DNA from 3 places in the Priestia aryabhattai genome. Region 1 is predicted to be linked to each of the others. Evidence: riboswitches for the same ligand, from Rfam matches in the RefSeq annotation. Region 1 holds a riboswitch; each other region holds the start of a gene.
The links. Region 1 has a riboswitch for cyclic di-AMP ahead of M3225_RS02455 (APC family permease). Riboswitches for the same ligand answer to the same signal wherever they lie in the genome.

Region 1 (5,726 bases):
TAACGAAAGAACTTTTATAAAATATAAGTTAGAAAGACTATTTTCTCCCCGTTAAGAAAGAAAAGATACGCTCATAAAAATAAACTAAGTGCTATTTATTTGTATAGAATAAATGTTCAGAAAAATTTATGTTAGAATTACTAACATTCGGTTGACAGGTGAACTAACATAGCATACAATGTAAATAGTTAATCCAGAGGAGGAACTGAAATGAGTGACAACATTCGAAGAAATACGCCACTTTTCCCAATTGGAATTGTGATGCAGTTAACTGAGTTGTCGGCTCGCCAAATTCGCTACTATGAAGAACATGAATTAGTTGCACCAGTAAGAACAGAGGGAAATCGACGACTATTCTCATTTAACGATGTTGATAAGCTGCTTGAAATCCGCGATCTGATTGAACAAGGTGTAAACTTAGCAGGTGTAAAACAGCTGTTTCATCTTCAAAAGGAGCAAAAAGGGCATAAGCAAGAAGAAAAAGTTGTGGCAGAAACATCAAAGCCAGAATTAACGGACGATGAATTGCGAAAAATGCTTCGTGCAGAACTTATGCAAGCAGGCCGTTTTAATCGAGCAACTTTAAATCAAGGAGATATGTCCAGGTTCTTTCATTAATAAAGTTATCAATATTTATACCGTTCGTATGTGAGTGGTATAGATTATAAATATTATATAGAGATTTAGGGGAGGATCACACGATGGCAAAGTACACAAAAGAAGATATTTTCCGCAAAGTTCAAGAAGAGAATGTAAAATATATTCGTCTTCAGTTCACTGACATTTTAGGAACAATCAAAAACGTTGAAATTCCAGTAAGCCAATTAGAAAAAGCGTTAGACAACAAAATGATGTTTGACGGTTCTTCTATTGAAGGGTTTGTACGTATTGAAGAATCAGATATGTACCTATTCCCGGACATTGACACATTTGTTATTTTCCCTTGGACATCTGAAAAAGGTAAAGTAGCACGTTTTATTTGTGACATCTACAATGCAGATAGAACTCCGTTTGATGGAGATCCACGTAATAACTTAAAACGTGTGTTAAAAGAGATGGAAGAGTTAGGGTTTACTGATTTCAATCTTGGACCTGAGCCAGAGTTCTTCTTATTCAAATTAGACGAAAAAGGCGAACCTACATTAGAACTAAATGATAAAGGTGGCTACTTCGACTTAGCGCCAACTGACCTTGGTGAAAACTGCCGTCGTGACATCGTATTAGAGCTTGAAGAAATGGGCTTTGAAATTGAAGCATCTCACCATGAGGTAGCTCCTGGACAACACGAGATCGACTTCAAATATGCTTCTGCATTAAGAGCTTGTGATGATATCCAAACGTTCAAACTTGTTGTAAAAACAATTGCACGTAAACATGGTTTACACGCTACATTTATGCCAAAACCACTATTTGGTGTGAATGGTTCAGGCATGCACTGTAACGTTTCATTATTTAAAAATGGTCAAAACGCATTTTATGATGAAAACGGTAATTTAGAGCTAAGTGATACGGCTCGCCAATTTATCGCAGGTATCATCAAGCACGCACATAGCTTTACAGCAGTAACAAACCCTACTGTCAACTCTTATAAGCGTCTAGTACCTGGATATGAGGCTCCTTGTTATGTTGCATGGTCTGCACGCAACCGTAGCCCATTAATCCGTATCCCAGCTTCTCGTGGCGTAGGAACTCGTGTTGAGGTACGTAGCGTAGACCCAGCTGCTAACCCATACTTAGCAATGGCTGTTCTGTTAAAAGCTGGTTTAGATGGAATCAAGAACAATCTTGAAGCTCCAAAACCTATCGATCGTAATATCTATGTAATGACAAAAGAAGAGCGTGTTGAAGAAGGTATCGTAGATTTACCTGCAACACTAGCTCAAGCTTTAGATAGCTTCCAATCAAACGAAGTTATGGTTGCTGCTTTAGGTGAACACTTAGCAGAGCATTTCGTTGAAGCGAAAGAAATCGAATGGGATATGTTCCGTACACAAGTTCATCCTTGGGAACGTGACCAATATATGAGCCAATATTAATTTTTAAAAGTCTGAGAGATCGTTTATACATTCTCTCAGACTTTTTTATTTTTCAAAATGAATGACATTCTGCATAAGTAAATTGAATATATAGCTTGTTTATAATAAAGCTGCCTGTCGTACAATTTACGGTGGGCTTTTTTATTGTTTCGTTACATACAAGAAAGAATTGGTTTACATAAATCAAAACGGATGAGCTTTTTGTCTCATTGAATCTATAAGTAAAAGTAGTGTATAACAGATAGTGAGATTGTTTATGTGTTCACTCTGCACTGTATTTCAGTATAACTTCAGAGAATTTTCAGCTAATCATAGTATCGTTAGAAAATACTGTTGGAGAGGGATGGAATAAAAATGAAAGAAGGAAATTTCTTTAAAGGTTTAGTGATAGGAATATTGATAAGCATTCCAATTTGGATTATTCTCATTGTCATAGGTGTACTGCTTTTTAAATAGACCCTACCGTTATCATAATAGAATAGACAAAACTTCCCTCTTAGTGTATACTTTAAATGAAAATGATAATTATTATCATTTAATCAACGAATCAACACTCTGCATATAGCTGTCACTCCTTGAGAGCTATCCCTATTCAATATTCTGTCTATAAAGCAGAATACCCGCTGCCTTTGAACAGCGGGCCTTTTTTTAGTAATTTTCTACTTAGTAGGCTAGTATACGTAGCACTTTTTGCCCTCACGCATATGTTAACAATAAGGAGGAACAAGTAATATGAAAAAAATCTATCTTGATGCAGGACATGGTGGGGCAGATACAGGAGCAGTTGGAGCGAACGGACTATATGAAAAAAACTTAGTTTTAAAAATTCAACAATATTTAATAAGCTATTTAAATAGCACTTACAGTGACTTTACGATTAAAACCACCCGTACCACAGATACTTTTTTATCTTTATCTCAGCGCGCTTCTCAAGCTAATTCGTGGGGAGCAGATGCATTTATGTCTATTCACGTAAATGCTGGTGGAGGAACAGGTTACGAAGATTATGTTTATCGAAGCGCTAGCAATGCTAGTAAAACGTTTCAATCAATTGTACACGGCCAAGTACAGCCAACGCTGCTGTCGTATAATCATCCGAATCGCGGACGAAAATCAGCCAATTATGCGGTGCTTCGCTTAACAAATATGCCTGCAGTACTCACTGAAATTGCATTTATTGATAACAGGACAGATGCAGCACTTCTTCAAAATGCAGCATTTTTAAAAAGCATGGGTGAATCGTATGCAAAAGGAATTGCCGTATATTTAAATTTACCTCGTCGTGCAGTTCCAACACCAACACCAATTCCAAACCCTTCACCTTCTGAACCGAGTACAAAAACGTATACGATCAAGCAAGGAGATACGCTGTACAGTATTGCACAGAAGTACGGAATAACAGTACAAGCGCTTCAAGAAGCGAATACAGGGCTTTCTGATCCTTTAACACTACAAGTTGGAAAAACGATTGTTATTCCTTCCGGAACTTCACCAACTCCATCACCAACACCACCTTCTGAACAATATCCACTTCCAAATGGAATTTTAAAACAAGGTGATTCTGGAGAAGCTGTGAAACAGCTTCAGAGAGCATTAAACGCGGTTAATTTTAAAGTAGGGTCAGTAGACGGAATATATGGAGTTCAAACGAAAGATGCAGTAAGACGTTTTCAGCTTGTGTATCTCCCTTATGATGTAGATGGCATTTATGGTCTTCAAACGAAAAACAAGCTAGCAACCGTTCTAAAAGCAAAAAGTTAAAGTGAGAAGGTCTTCTGTAAGCAGTCAGAAGGCCTTTTATTTTCCTGTTAAAAGCGCCTTAAGCACTATTTTATTGTTTACGTAAAATAATGCTTTACAAACCAATTGTACGGGAGTATATTATCTAAGAATAAAGGATAGTTATGAAAGAAACATGTTATCAATCATACCCTTTAACCAAAAATTATATTGGCCTGTGATCGCTTAATTCGTCAGAAGTGGGGGACCCAAATTTGTGCATTGTCACTTGGGGTGAATCCTTTTTAAAAGGTAGGGCTACTCTCATAGCCCGAATCCGACAGCTAACCCCATAAGCGTTTTGGAGAGGAGGTTTAAGCTGTGTAAAAACGCTGAGAACCCTTAGTGTTTTTTTTGTGCGCTTTTTTAACATAAAAAGGTATTTTTTAGGGACAATACCATTTATTATTGAACTTGTAACGGAGCTTAGCAACAAATAGCAATGTAGCTAAGCGATTATCGGAGGGAAATTACGTGAACTATTCAGTTCTCAAAAGATTATTGATTGGAAAGCCGCTTAAAACAAAAGAGTTAGGCGATCAAAAGCTTAGTAAGCTTAAAGCGCTGGCTATTTTATCATCAGATGCCTTATCTTCAGTAGCGTATGGAACAGAACAGATTTTAATTGTACTTGCAACAGTCGGAGTCCTTGCCTATTGGTATTCGATTCCAATTGCGCTTGGGGTATTGGTGCTGCTGACGGCTTTAATTCTTTCATATCGTCAAATTATTTATGCATATCCTCAAGGCGGAGGAGCTTATATTGTTTCTAAAACCAATTTAGGAGAAAATCCTGGGCTTATCGCTGGGGGATCACTGTTAGTAGATTATATTTTAACAGTTGCTGTGAGCGTCTCAGCAGGAACGGATGCTTTAACTTCGGCTTTTCCAGCGCTGCATCATTATAACGTAGTAATTGCGTGTTTGCTGGTGATTTTTATTACCGTCTTAAATTTACGAGGTGTAACAGAATCCGCTTCTGTATTAGCTTATCCGGTTTATTTATTTGTTATTGCTCTTATTTTGTTAATAGCGGTGGGCTTCTTTAAAATAGCGACAGGTCAAGTTTCACCTGAGCTTCATACATCCCTTGGTACAGTGGTGCCAGGTATTAGTTTATTTTTATTATTAAAAGCTTTTTCGTCAGGCTGTTCGGCATTGACAGGTGTAGAAGCTATTTCAAATGCGGTGCCTAACTTTAAAGAGCCAGGTGCAAAAAATGCTGTTCATACATTAATGCTGATGGGCGGTATTCTAGCCGTTTTATTTTCTGGAATCACGTTTTTAGCTTATTGGCTTGGAATTTCTCCAAAAGCAGATGAAACTGTTGTATCACAAATTGCATCGAGTGTGTTTGGAAGAAATGGATTTTATTATTTTATTCAAGGCACAACAGCTCTAATCCTAGTGCTAGCGGCAAATACGGGCTTTTCAGCTTTCCCTTTGCTGGCTGTAAACTTATCGTCTGATAAATACATGCCAAGAATGTTTCAAATTCGTGGCGATCGACTAGGCTATTCAAATGGAATTGTGACGCTTGGAATTGCTTCTATTGTCTTAATTGTAGCTTTTAAAGGAGCGACGGAACAATTAATTCCTCTTTATGCAGTTGGGGTGTTCATTCCATTTACGCTTTCTCAAACAGGCATGATTGTCAAATGGCTTAGAGAAAAGCCGGCCGGCTGGCAAGGAAAGCTAACCATCAACTTAATTGGTGCGCTCATTACATTAACTGTATTAATTATTTTGTTTACAACGAAGTTTTCACAAGTATGGTCCGTGCTAGTTTTCTTGCCGATTATTGTCTATATTTTTCATCGAATTCATACGCATTATGAATCGGTAGGAGAGCAGCTTCGTATTAAACAAGGAGAAAAGATTGGAAAGCTTGAAGGAAGTGTGGTCATTGTT
Region 2 (5,726 bases), on a different contig from region 1:
TTTTTGCTTGGCAAATGGTGATTTTCCGTAGACAGCTGCTGCTTTAATTCGCTTAAAACGGCCGATATTTGTAATATCTTCTTTTACTTGCGCAGCCAGCTCTCGTGTAGGTGTTAACACTAGGGCTTGGGGTTTATTTTCTTCCCAGTTAACTAATTCACACAGTGGAATGCCAAAGGAAGCTGTTTTTCCACTTCCTGTTTGAGACTTCACGACAACATCTCTCTCTTCTAGCGCAATAGGAAGCACCTTGCTTTGTACTTCTGTAGGATGATTGTATTGCAAACTAGAAAGTGCCTTAACTACCTTATCACTAAGACCGTATTGACTAAAACTTCTTTGATTCATTTTGTACCCTCATTTATTTTAAATTAGTGATTATCTTTATCATGACCCGATGCACTATGTTTCATTATACTTTAATTCTTCTATACGCGCTCAAAATTCAAAATCATAAAAGCCGCTTTTCTTCTAATGCAAAAGCGGCTTTTGTATATACACTCATTTTTGAAGTCAAACTTATTTTCATCTCATACATCTACAATATAAAAAAGTCAGTAAAATAACTAGGAAATAATAAGGTAATAACGGGTACTATTAATGGCTTGTTTTGAATATGTAATGTAATCCGTGTAATCTATCCACTCGTATCTATCTAATTTCCTTTCTAACTTTTCATTAATTTCGTCTTCAATTTCGTGCATTAAAGTAACCGTTTCAAAAATAGTCATTCCAAAACGATTGGCTGCTTGGTGATGAGGAGACTGTTCTTTAAGAAGTGTTAAAAACTGTTCTTTCGTCTCAGCCTTTTGTGCTAAATGATCTTCGACTCCTTCAATAAATTGATATAGCATTCGTTTGTTAATCGAAAGAGAAGCAATAATATTTCTTGCGAAAACCTCCATCATCTTTTCATTCATCGTCGCTCCACCCTTCATCGTTACAACAAATCATCGTTTCATTTATTATAAACGCAATGATTACGATTTACAATATGGAATTCTTCCTATATCCTCTATCTTCAACTAACGAAAGAGAAAAAAGGAAAAAATTAATTAACAATTTTTTAAAATAGGGCTATGGGAAATTATCTTTTTTTATTATAATCTATCTGTACGATGTTGCTATGCAACTTCATGCCTAATTAACATAATACCAATAATTTTTAAATCTTGATTTTTATGGTTATATCTAAGCTAAATTAAATATAAACTGAAGGAGGGTAAACAACCCTTGGTATTTGCAATTATTTATGAATTTTTATCTTCTCTACTAATCAAACCGGAATCAGAAACTAAAAAACGCGTTAGTTAGACTAGCAATTCATATAGGAAAGATAAAGCCCATCAACTTATTAAGTAAATGGGCTTTTTGTTCACTTTACTTTTTAAATTTATAAGGCAATGTGGTTACAATGACATTTTTCCGGTAAAGAAGGTGTGCTCTTAGTAATAAGCTTGATTGGTTATGCAACGCGTTATGCCAGCTTTTTCTTGTGATAAATTGCGGAATTAAAACAGTGACAGCCATATGGCTATCATCAGCTCGCTCTTCTACACGATCAATAAAGCGTAAAAGAGGTCCAACTAAGCTTCGATATTGTGAGTAGAATGTAACTAAGCGTATATCAGGATATCGTTCGTTCCATATCTCTTCCATTCTCTTTTCACTTTCACGGTCAAATGCCACATGGACCGCAATAACTGTGTCTCCAATAATTTTCGCATAGTTAATTGAATTCTCGACAGCCCTTGTTAAGCCTGCAACCGGTATAATGACTACATTTCCTTCTAGTGCTAATGCTTCTTTGTCTCCTGGCTTGATGCGAAGTTGCTTTCCTACCTCTACGTAATGGTTCTTAATACGGTGAAACAGATAGACGATAAGAGGTAAGAAGATTAAAACAGCCCACACTTGTGAGAATTTTGTTGTAAAGAAAATAATCAGTACAGTGAAGCTAATAAAAGCCCCTATAAAATTAGTCACTAATTTCCCTTGCCAGCCAGCTGGTTTTTCTCTTAGCCATTTTACAATCATGCCTGTTTGAGATAGCGTAAATGGAATGAATACTCCAACGGCATATAAAGGAATTAACCGTTCTGTATTACCTTGAAATGCTATGATGAGCGCAATAGAGGCAATTCCAAGGGTCACAATCCCATTTGAATAGCCTAAACGATCACCACGTATCGTAAACATACGAGGAATATACTTATCTACAGCTAAATTAACAGCCAGTAAAGGAAAGGCTGAAAAGCCTGTATTAGCAGCTAATACTAAAATTAAAGCCGTTGTACCCTGAACAAAATAATAGAAACCATTTCGTCCAAACACTTGGGAAGCAAGCTGTGAAACAACCGTCTCCTCTGCTTTAGGTACAATTCCAAACCAATAAGCCAAGAACATTACACCTGAAAACAGAATAGCTAAAATAACGCCCATTGCAACAAGCGTACGAACCGCATTTCTTGCAGCTGGCTGTCTAAAGTTTGTTACAGCATTTGAAATAGCTTCTACGCCTGTAAGAGCTGAACACCCTGATGAAAAAGCTCGTAATAGTAAAAATAAGCTGATTCCTGGCACTGCAGTCCCGATGGCAGGATGAATGTCAGGAGAGATCTGACCAGTCGCTACTTTCCACATTCCTATCCCTATTAATAAAAGTAATGCAAGAACAAACAAATAAACAGGATACGCTAATGCTGACGCAGATTCCGTTACTCCTCTTAGATTCAAAACCATAATAAAAATAACCAATAAGCAAGCGATTATGACCCTATAGTCATGAAGAACAGGAAAAGCAGACGTTAACGCATCAGTTCCAGATGAAATACTTACAGATACGGTTAAAATATAGTCTACTAATAGAGATCCTCCAGCAATAAGCCCTGCATTCTCTCCAAGGTTATGTTTAGATACAACATAAGCGCCACCACCTTCTGGAAAGGCATAAATAATTTGTCGGTAAGAAAGGATAAGTGCTGTTAAAAGAATAAGTACACCAATACCAATTGGGATAGAGTACCAAAATGCTATCATCCCAATTGTGGCAAGCACAATAAGGACTTGTTCTGGGCCGTACGCCACGGATGAAAGTGCATCGGATGAAAGAATAGCTAAGGCCTTGATCTTATTTAACTTTTGTTCACCTAGCTCCTTTGATTTAAGTGGCCTCCCAATTAATAAACGTTTTATGGATGAATAACTCATCTAAACTCCTCCTGGAACCTTTGCCATTTACCTATATTGGTTTACTCTCATCATTCCCTATCTCAGAAAAAAAACACAAAAAAGAACACTAAGGTTCTGCTTAGTGTTCTTTCCAGGACAAATAAAAGCAAACCTTCTCTCCAAACGCTGATGAGGTTAGCTGTCGGATTCGGGCCTTTAGAGTAGCCCTACCTTCTTTTAGAAGGATTCACCCCAAGTGCAAGTGCACAAAAATGGGTCCCCCACTCCTTAGTGGATTAAGCGATAAAAGGTATGAAAATAGCAAGATCATATATGTATGTTAGGTACTATACGCCTGAGTTTTACATTTGTAAAGAGGGTATCAATTAAAATGAATATTTCCTATACTTTCTTTATAATATCTTTTTGTTACAGATTACGTAATTAAATTCCATGTCTCGATTTTCCCTCAATAGAAATAAATTTTTGCAATACAATTTTCACAAAGATTCCAATCAAAATATAAAATGGTACAGAATAAATGTGTTCCCATTTCAGTAATTTATATATTCCTAACCATTTAAAAATGCTTCCCCCACAAAGGAAGCAAAAAAAGCAAAGACTGTGATTGCTAATATATACTTATTCCACTTTAGAAGTCCAATGAACTTATTTTATTTCTTTGTAATCGATGTAGGGGTCGTTTTTATCTCTTATTGGCTTACAAAATTGGTAATGAAAATAAGTCAAGAGAGAAATGTAAGACCATTATGAGGGGTAGACAAAAGATTATTGGCTTAGAAGGGTGCTGGTATAAGATTAATGAAAAGATATATAGTATAAAAAACAATTAAAGGGCACAAACTACGAATGGTCGGCAACTTGCTTTGCTGACGGATCGTTTCTCCTTTCAAGTTTAAAGTTGTAAAAACACCCTCCTGTACGAGTGTTTTTGATTTTTATGGGGTATAGTTTCAAAGAGAAAATGCAATAATGAATATAAAAGGAGCTTGACTATATCCTTTTACTAACGACTCATTACCTTTGTGTATAGTATGTATTTCATAAAAAGCGCCCCCTTTTTGGGGTATTTTTTATTTACATCCCTCTAATAGGCATTGTTTATATATCAACAGTAAGCATATAGAAATACGAACTCCTTGTCTTGTAATGCGTATTTTATGCCTTAAAATATGATTATAAAGGTTTTAATAGCCCTTTTATTTCATATATTTAATGAGAAATATAGAATTTATGCTATAACGGTAACGGGAATGATACGTGAATGTTTTAATGTATTCAACGTAGCAAAGAGCCACTTGTTTTATACAAGTGGCTTCTTATATTAGCTATGTTTTAAATAAAACCTACTAATCATTTAACCCTTTTCCGTTGAGAATGTTCTCCATATATTTCTCAATCCTTGCTTCTCGAGTCTTAGATTGTTTAGCTGTAGAAAAATAAAGAATATATGCTCTTTGCCGTCCTGGAGTCAATGCTTCAAAAGATGTTTTCAGAGAAGGAATTTCATCAAATTTATGTTGAAGTTCTTCAGGGATCATCAATTCTTCCGGTTTTTTAACTTTCACTTTCAAACCGGCTTTTTCAACTTCAATGGCCTCATAAATATAAGCTTTCAAGATGGCTTCCTTTTCAACTATTTCCTGCACATTGGTAAACCGAATCTGACGCGCTCCTTGTACATTCTCTGTTTGTTGGATTAGAACGCCATGAGAATCCTGTAACAAAGCACCCTTAGGAAACAGAAGTGCACAATATTCTTTAAACCCATGTATTAAAACGATATTTTTTTCTCAAACGTGTAGCAAGGATTCATCCACTTAAATTCTTCAATCAACTCACAGTCAAGAACAATGTTTCTCAGCGTCTCATATTCTTCTTTCCACTTTTTAGCTTTACTTAAAAATTCATCAACTTTAGGATTTGTTCTACTATTTGCCATTAAGGAACACTCCTGTTCAATTTTTCAATCAGTCACCCTAACACCCGTACAGTCCATCATCAAATTATTTGACTGTGATAATATTCTCCAAATTTATGAAATGCCCTTCTTCAATCAACGTGAAATTAATTAATTCTATTTGATCGTCTGTTTAAAGAGGTTGAGGGACATCTACTTGCCTGTTTATAACTTTCTTTAACCCTATGTACTGTTCTGGCATGCTTGCGAAATCTCTCCTTGAATGGATTCACCACATGGATATATGTAATCTTAGAAATAGAAACCACTTGCGATATGCAAGTGGTTTTTATGTGTGAAATTTAAGGTAATTACATTTGTTATTGCTCAGCATTATAAAATTTCAGCTACAACAAATTAAACTTTATTCTACTGAAAACAAACCTTTTTCAAATAATGTTATTATCATATCAAAGGTTTAGAGATCTTTTGAAATTTTCGTGGTATTTTTACACTAGAACCTGAATCTTTATATCCTATCTAAGATAGGTGGTATTTCTTTGGGATCAACCATAACCTCTATAACTGAAGGGATATTTTTATATTCCAACGTTTGTCTAATAGCATCCTCTAT
Region 3 (5,726 bases), 180 kb from region 1:
TTTCAGACAATTGGAACGTAGACGTGATTCAAACGGATGCGGCTATTAATCCGGGAAACAGCGGTGGTGCCTTAATCAATTCTTCCGGTGAAGTAATAGGTATTAACAGTATGAAAATTTCAGAAGACAATGTAGAAGGCATCGGCTTTGCTCTTCCAAGTGATGAAGTGCAGCCAACGATTGAACAGCTGATGAAAAACGGTAAAATAACCCGTCCATATATGGGCGTAGGTCTTCAAGATGTAGGTCAGCTTTCAGCCGAAACAAAACAAAATCAACTAGGCCTAACAAGCGATACGTCTGAAGGAGTTGTCGTAACGACAGTTGAACCGTTTTCTTCTGCTTCTGATGCAGGTTTACAATCAAAAGACGTGATTGTTGCCATCGATGGAAATAAAGTTAAAACATCCAGTGATTTACGTCAATACTTATACACAAAACGCAAAGTAGGAGACACGGTGAAATTAGACGTGTACCGAAACGGAAAGAAACAAACCATTTCTCTGAAGCTTTCAGAGCAGCAGGATAACAATGGATGAGTTCAACACCGTTAAAGCTGCAGCTAGCAGTATTAACAGCGTTCGGACTTTTGACAGGATGCGGAGGGAAGCATTCAAACACGATGTTTCCTTCTGTAGAAATTAGTCAGCTATCTTCTACCAAAGAAGTGGCAGCGTATGAAGGAGGAAAGGTGACAGGAGCTGAATTCAACCGTTTTTTAGCCGTTGAAGGGTTCTTAAATCCCGATGCTCCGCTAAATGATACAAGCTACCGCAAAGAGTTGTTGCGGCGGCTTGTGATGCAAAAAATCTTAATTGCACATCTAGAGACAAGCGATAGGGTACAAAAACAAGTCGAGGATATGTGGAAGCAAATCAAACGCTCATATGACGAGGATACACGAAAGCAAGGTTATGAAGTATTACACATTCGTTCTAGTGATGTAACCAACCAGTTAACGAATCAGTTTAAATTAGAGGAATACTTCCGTAAACAAATTACGTCTGATAAACTAAGCGCTTACTATAAACGTATTGAAAACAATGTAACGCGCGTATCTTTTACGCAGCTAACTCTTCCAACTTTACATGATGCCGATGCTGTTGCGGCTGAACTGCAGAAGGGAACATCGCTCCAAGACGGTCAAAAAAAATTTGCTGATCTCCACACAATCAGCAAAATAGAGAATGCTGATAATCTAAAGCTTTCAAGTCTATCCTCCTCATTTATAGACATTTTGAAAAAACAGCACATCGGAGAGAGTAGCGAACCCATTAAAATGGGTAAAGCCTATTATATTCTTATTTTGAAACAAAAAGATAAAAAAACGGAATCAGAGGTCAAAGAAGAAATGATGAATGAACTTGTTTTGAATGGAATCAACCGGTATATCCAGGATGAACTGCCAAGGCTTCACGTGACTTTTCACCTTAGGTAGTTCCCTTTTATATAGATTGATTGTTTCCAAAAAACAAGCAGTAAAAGAGCTGTCTATATAATAGAGAGCTCTTTTACATTTTTAAGTAGACAGAAATGTCAGCACCTGATAAAATAAAGTTGTAAAACTTTCATTATTCGGAAAATTTATACCCTCCAGCTTTGGAGGGTTATTTTTTGTGTGTTTTCACGCTGTACAATTTAATGGATGAACAAAAGCTTCTATCGTTTATGATAGGTGCTTTTTATGTTTTAAATGATTCAGTAGTTCAAGAGACATCTCCACGTGAGAAAGGGCGATGTGTGAAATCGTTTTGGCATAAGGTGTAATTTCGTTAATAAATTGTTCTAGTACGTGCAGGTGAGGAAGCTGAAGCTTTGTAATAAAGCAGGCTTGCCCAGCGATGCGCTCACAGAATAAAGCATAGGGGTACTGAGAAATAAATCGTTTAAAACGCTCGTGCTCTCCGTTTTTCATGGTTACTTCAATAAAACACGACACGGGCAAATGCAGCTTTTCATAATCAATATCGATTGTATACCCTTTTATAACGCCAAAGCTCTCTAGCTGCCTTACTCGCTCTGCTACCGAAGGAGGAGACAAGTTAATTTGTTTTCCTAGCTCTCTTAAGGAAAGACGGCTGTTTTGCTGCAGCGCCTGCAAAATCGATAAATCAATTTCATCAATTTTCAATTGAAAACCTTCTTTCTTATTAACGTTTCATTTGATTAGTAATAACAGATAAAATGTTTTATATGTTATCTGAAATTTCCATTTTTCTTACTATAATAATTAAAAAGGAGTGAGTAAAAAATGGCAAGAGTTTTGTTAACAAACGAAGAGGGAACAAATTTTGAAAAAGCACTGAATTTAATTCCACATGTAAAAAGATTGTATGATAGGCTTTACGACACGCTTTGGAAGAGCGATATAGTAGAAAAAGAGACAAAGGAAAAAATTAGGCTTTATCTAGCAGGTGTTAACGGCTGTGAGACGTGTATGAGCATGTCATATATAGGTGATGAGACGCTTAATCAAAAAGTATTAAGAGAAGAAAAGCTTGAAGAAAAAGATCGACTCCTGTTTCGATTTATTGATGTATATCGGGTGCGTCCGAGAGATTTGACGGATGCTGAGATGAATCAATTAAAGAAATATTACAGTGATACGCAGCTATTAGAGCTTTTGGCTGTTATTAATTTGTTTGATCAATTTCACAAACTGATTGTCAGTTTAGATTTATATGATTTTTGCAGTTTGCAGCGCAAGTGATGTCTTCCTTAAAAATACCTTGACAGACAAAATCCACAGGAGTAAGATAGCTTTCGTGAAGTGAAACGTATCATAAATCAAATTGATTATTCTAGAAAATAGATCATAGACATTTGAATAAAAAATCGCTTAATCCATTACGGAGCGGAGGACCCATTATTTACGCACATATTGTGCTCTGGGGTGAATCCTTAAAAAGGTAGGGTTACTCTTAAAACCCGAACCCGACAGCTAACTTCGCAAGCGTTTTGAGGGGGAAGAGTGTGAAAAAGCACAGGAGCCTTCCTGTGTTTTTTTGCGCTTTTTTTAAGAAAAAGATGTAATTTTTTAGAAAAAGTATAAGCTAAGAGAACACAGAGCAGTTGAAGAAAGGAATAAATACATTATGAAAAAACAGTTTGCTGTATTGGGATTAGGTCGTTTTGGAGGCAGTTTGGTTGAAGAGTTTGCTAATTTGGATGTGGATGTGCTCGCTATTGACCGCAATCAGGAGGTAGTAAATAAATATAGCAACTCAGCTACATATGTTGTGCAAGCGAACGCAATTGATGAAGCTAGCTTAAAAGGGCTAGGTATTCGCAATGTTGATCATGCTCTTATTTCGTTTGGGGATGATATCGAAGCAAGCGTGCTCGCAACGATGCTTTTAAAAGATATGGGCGTTAAGCAAGTATGGGTAAAAGCGGTGAATATGTATCATCAAAAAGTGCTGGAGAAAATAGGAGCGGACAAAGTCATTCATCCCGAGCGCGATATTGCTAAGCGCATTGCTCATCATGTGGTGTCAGAAAAAATCATTGACTACATTGAACTGTCAAAGGACTACAGTATTGTTGAAATTGTCGCTTCTAAGAAACTTCATAATAAAACGCTGTTTGATTTAAATATTCGCGCAAAGTACGGCTGCAATATTATCGGTTTTCAGCGAAAAGACGGGGAAATGGTGATTTCGCCTACCGCGCATGAAAGAATCGAACAAGGAGATATGCTTATTGTCATCGGACATAATCGCGATTTGAACCGTTTTGAAGAAGAAGGAGTTTAAATCATGAAAAAACAAATTATTAAACTCACCCCTCCTCAGCTGCTTGTTTCTATTTTTGGCGGAGGAATTATTATTGGTGCTTTTCTATTGATGATGCCTTTTTCTACTACTGAGCCGATCCGGTGGGTAGATGCTCTTTTTACGTCTACTTCCGCGATGACAGTAACCGGCTTAGCCGTCGTCGATACGGGCACGCGTTTTACCGTCATCGGTCAAACGATTATTATGCTGTTAATTCAAATAGGTGGTCTTGGCATTATGTCATTTGCCGTGTTGATTTTTATGATGCTAGGTAAAAAAATTGGATTTAAAGAGCGTATGCTTGTTCAGCAGGCATTAAATCAGACGAGCGTCGGTGGAGTTGTGCTGCTAGTTAAAAGGTTGTTTATCTTTTCATTTTTAATTGAGTTTGTTGCACTTATCTTTTTAGCGATACGCTGGGTTCCGGAGTTCGGATGGTCTAAGGGGCTGTTCTTTAGCTTGTTTCATTCGATTTCGGCTTTTAATAACGCAGGGTTCGGACTGTTGTCTGATAACTTAGTTCAGTATGTAGGAGATCCCATTATTAACATAACGATTTCTTTTTTGTTCATTATTGGTGGGTTAGGGTTTACCGTCCTTGCTGATATGTGGGTGAAAAAATCGTATAAAAAACTAACGCTGCATTCAAAAATTATGATTATCAGCACGTTCGCCATTAACGTGATTGCCATGCTTTTTATTTTCTTCTTAGAGTACGGCAATTCGCATACGCTCGGAAATTTATCATTAGGAGACAAAGTATGGGCTTCTTATTTTCAAGCGGTAACGACAAGAACCGCTGGGTTTAATACAATTGATTTAGCTCACCTGCATGATGCAACGGTCTTTTTAATGGTTTTATTAATGTTTATTGGTGCAGGAAGTGCGTCAACAGGAGGCGGTATCAAACTCACGACGTTTGTGGTTATTGTCTTTTCTATATGGGCATTTTTACGAAGCAGGGAAGATATTGTGCTGCTAAAGAGACGCCTTCTTCCTCTTCACGTGTTTAAGGCACTAGCCATTACGATGATTTCAATTATGTTTGTGTTTGGGGCCATTTTCCTGTTAAATATTTCGGAAAACCTGCCGTTTGTAAAAATTATGTTTGAAGTGGTTTCTGCGTTTGGAACAGTAGGTTTATCGATGGGAGCTACTCCTGAACTATCATACTTTGGACGCGTGATCATCATCTTTATTATGTGTTTAGGAAAAGTCGGGCCATTAACGCTTGCTTTTTCATTATCAAAACAGAAGCGAGAAGCTGTACGATATCCAAACGAAGATATTATGCTAGGGTAGAAAAAATCGCCTCCAAGGAGGCGATTTTTTTATGTTATTCATGGAGTCAGGACATGAAAGATGTCACGCATAAAATGGTCGCAATGAGTAAAAAGAAGGTGAAAACAAGAATACTGGGCAATTTGGAATGTCGGCGCATCAAAGGACCCCCTTTTTTTATAGTAAAAAATCTCTTATTATATATAACGAAAGAAACAAAAATATGATTCACTTTTTTTAGCGAATTTTGAAGATTTTTCTCGTAAAAAAATCCGCACAGCTGTCCTAAACATTTTGCCAAGCTGTTGCATACACTAAAAGCAGATAAAAGGAAGTGAGGGATGATACGTGGAAAAACAAAATTTTGCGTTAATCGTTGTGTTATTTGTTTTACTTGTTATTGTAGGCGCGTCTGGCTTTCGCTTTTAAACGTTAACTTTATTTGCGCATAGCCCCCGTCAAGAAGGGCATACTAGGCGGAAGTAAAAACCAAAAATTTCTTCAATATTGCCGAACAATGAGTTCCTCTACTCATTCATCTAATCGGTATGTAGCCATGCGAAAGAGCATGGTTTTTTTTTGAAATAAGAGGATGAATGATGTTCATCCCCTCTAGAAATTAGTAGTAGCAAGAACACCCTACGATTACTAATAGAATAAATAAAACAA

Region 2: it holds a riboswitch for cyclic di-AMP, as region 1 does, so the genes downstream of both, M3225_RS13325 (APC family permease) here and M3225_RS02455 (APC family permease) in region 1, are expected to answer to the same signal.
Region 3: it holds a riboswitch for cyclic di-AMP, as region 1 does, so the genes downstream of both, M3225_RS01505 (potassium channel family protein) here and M3225_RS02455 (APC family permease) in region 1, are expected to answer to the same signal.

What each region holds. Positions count from the first base shown of each region.
Region 1 covers NZ_JAMBOQ010000001.1:468,296-474,021, reverse strand. Annotated here, with positions in the region: gene M3225_RS02475 (methionine gamma-lyase family protein) at 1-20, shown strand, start outside; gene M3225_RS02470 (MerR family transcriptional regulator) at 211-618, shown strand; gene glnA (type I glutamate--ammonia ligase) at 702-2,036, shown strand; gene M3225_RS02460 (N-acetylmuramoyl-L-alanine amidase) at 2,769-3,797, shown strand; cyclic di-AMP (ydaO/yuaA leader) riboswitch at 3,989-4,129, shown strand; gene M3225_RS02455 (APC family permease) at 4,290-5,726, shown strand, end outside.
Region 2 covers NZ_JAMBOQ010000003.1:20,659-26,384, reverse strand. Annotated here, with positions in the region: gene M3225_RS13335 (DEAD/DEAH box helicase) at 1-348, opposite strand, end outside; gene M3225_RS13330 (hypothetical protein) at 567-920, opposite strand; gene M3225_RS13325 (APC family permease) at 1,381-3,210, opposite strand; cyclic di-AMP (ydaO/yuaA leader) riboswitch at 3,342-3,484, opposite strand; partial or broken gene M3225_RS13320 (YdeI/OmpD-associated family protein) at 4,542-5,134, opposite strand; gene M3225_RS13315 (thiamine pyrophosphate-binding protein) at 5,622-5,726, opposite strand, start outside.
Region 3 covers NZ_JAMBOQ010000001.1:286,042-291,767, reverse strand. Annotated here, with positions in the region: gene M3225_RS01525 (S1C family serine protease) at 1-539, shown strand, start outside; gene M3225_RS01520 (hypothetical protein) at 536-1,438, shown strand; gene M3225_RS01515 (Lrp/AsnC family transcriptional regulator) at 1,667-2,131, opposite strand; gene M3225_RS01510 (carboxymuconolactone decarboxylase family protein) at 2,252-2,710, shown strand; cyclic di-AMP (ydaO/yuaA leader) riboswitch at 2,827-2,971, shown strand; gene M3225_RS01505 (potassium channel family protein) at 3,096-3,755, shown strand; gene M3225_RS01500 (TrkH family potassium uptake protein) at 3,759-5,078, shown strand; gene M3225_RS01495 (YjcZ family sporulation protein) at 5,406-5,486, shown strand; gene M3225_RS01490 (YjcZ family sporulation protein) at 5,677-5,726, opposite strand, start outside.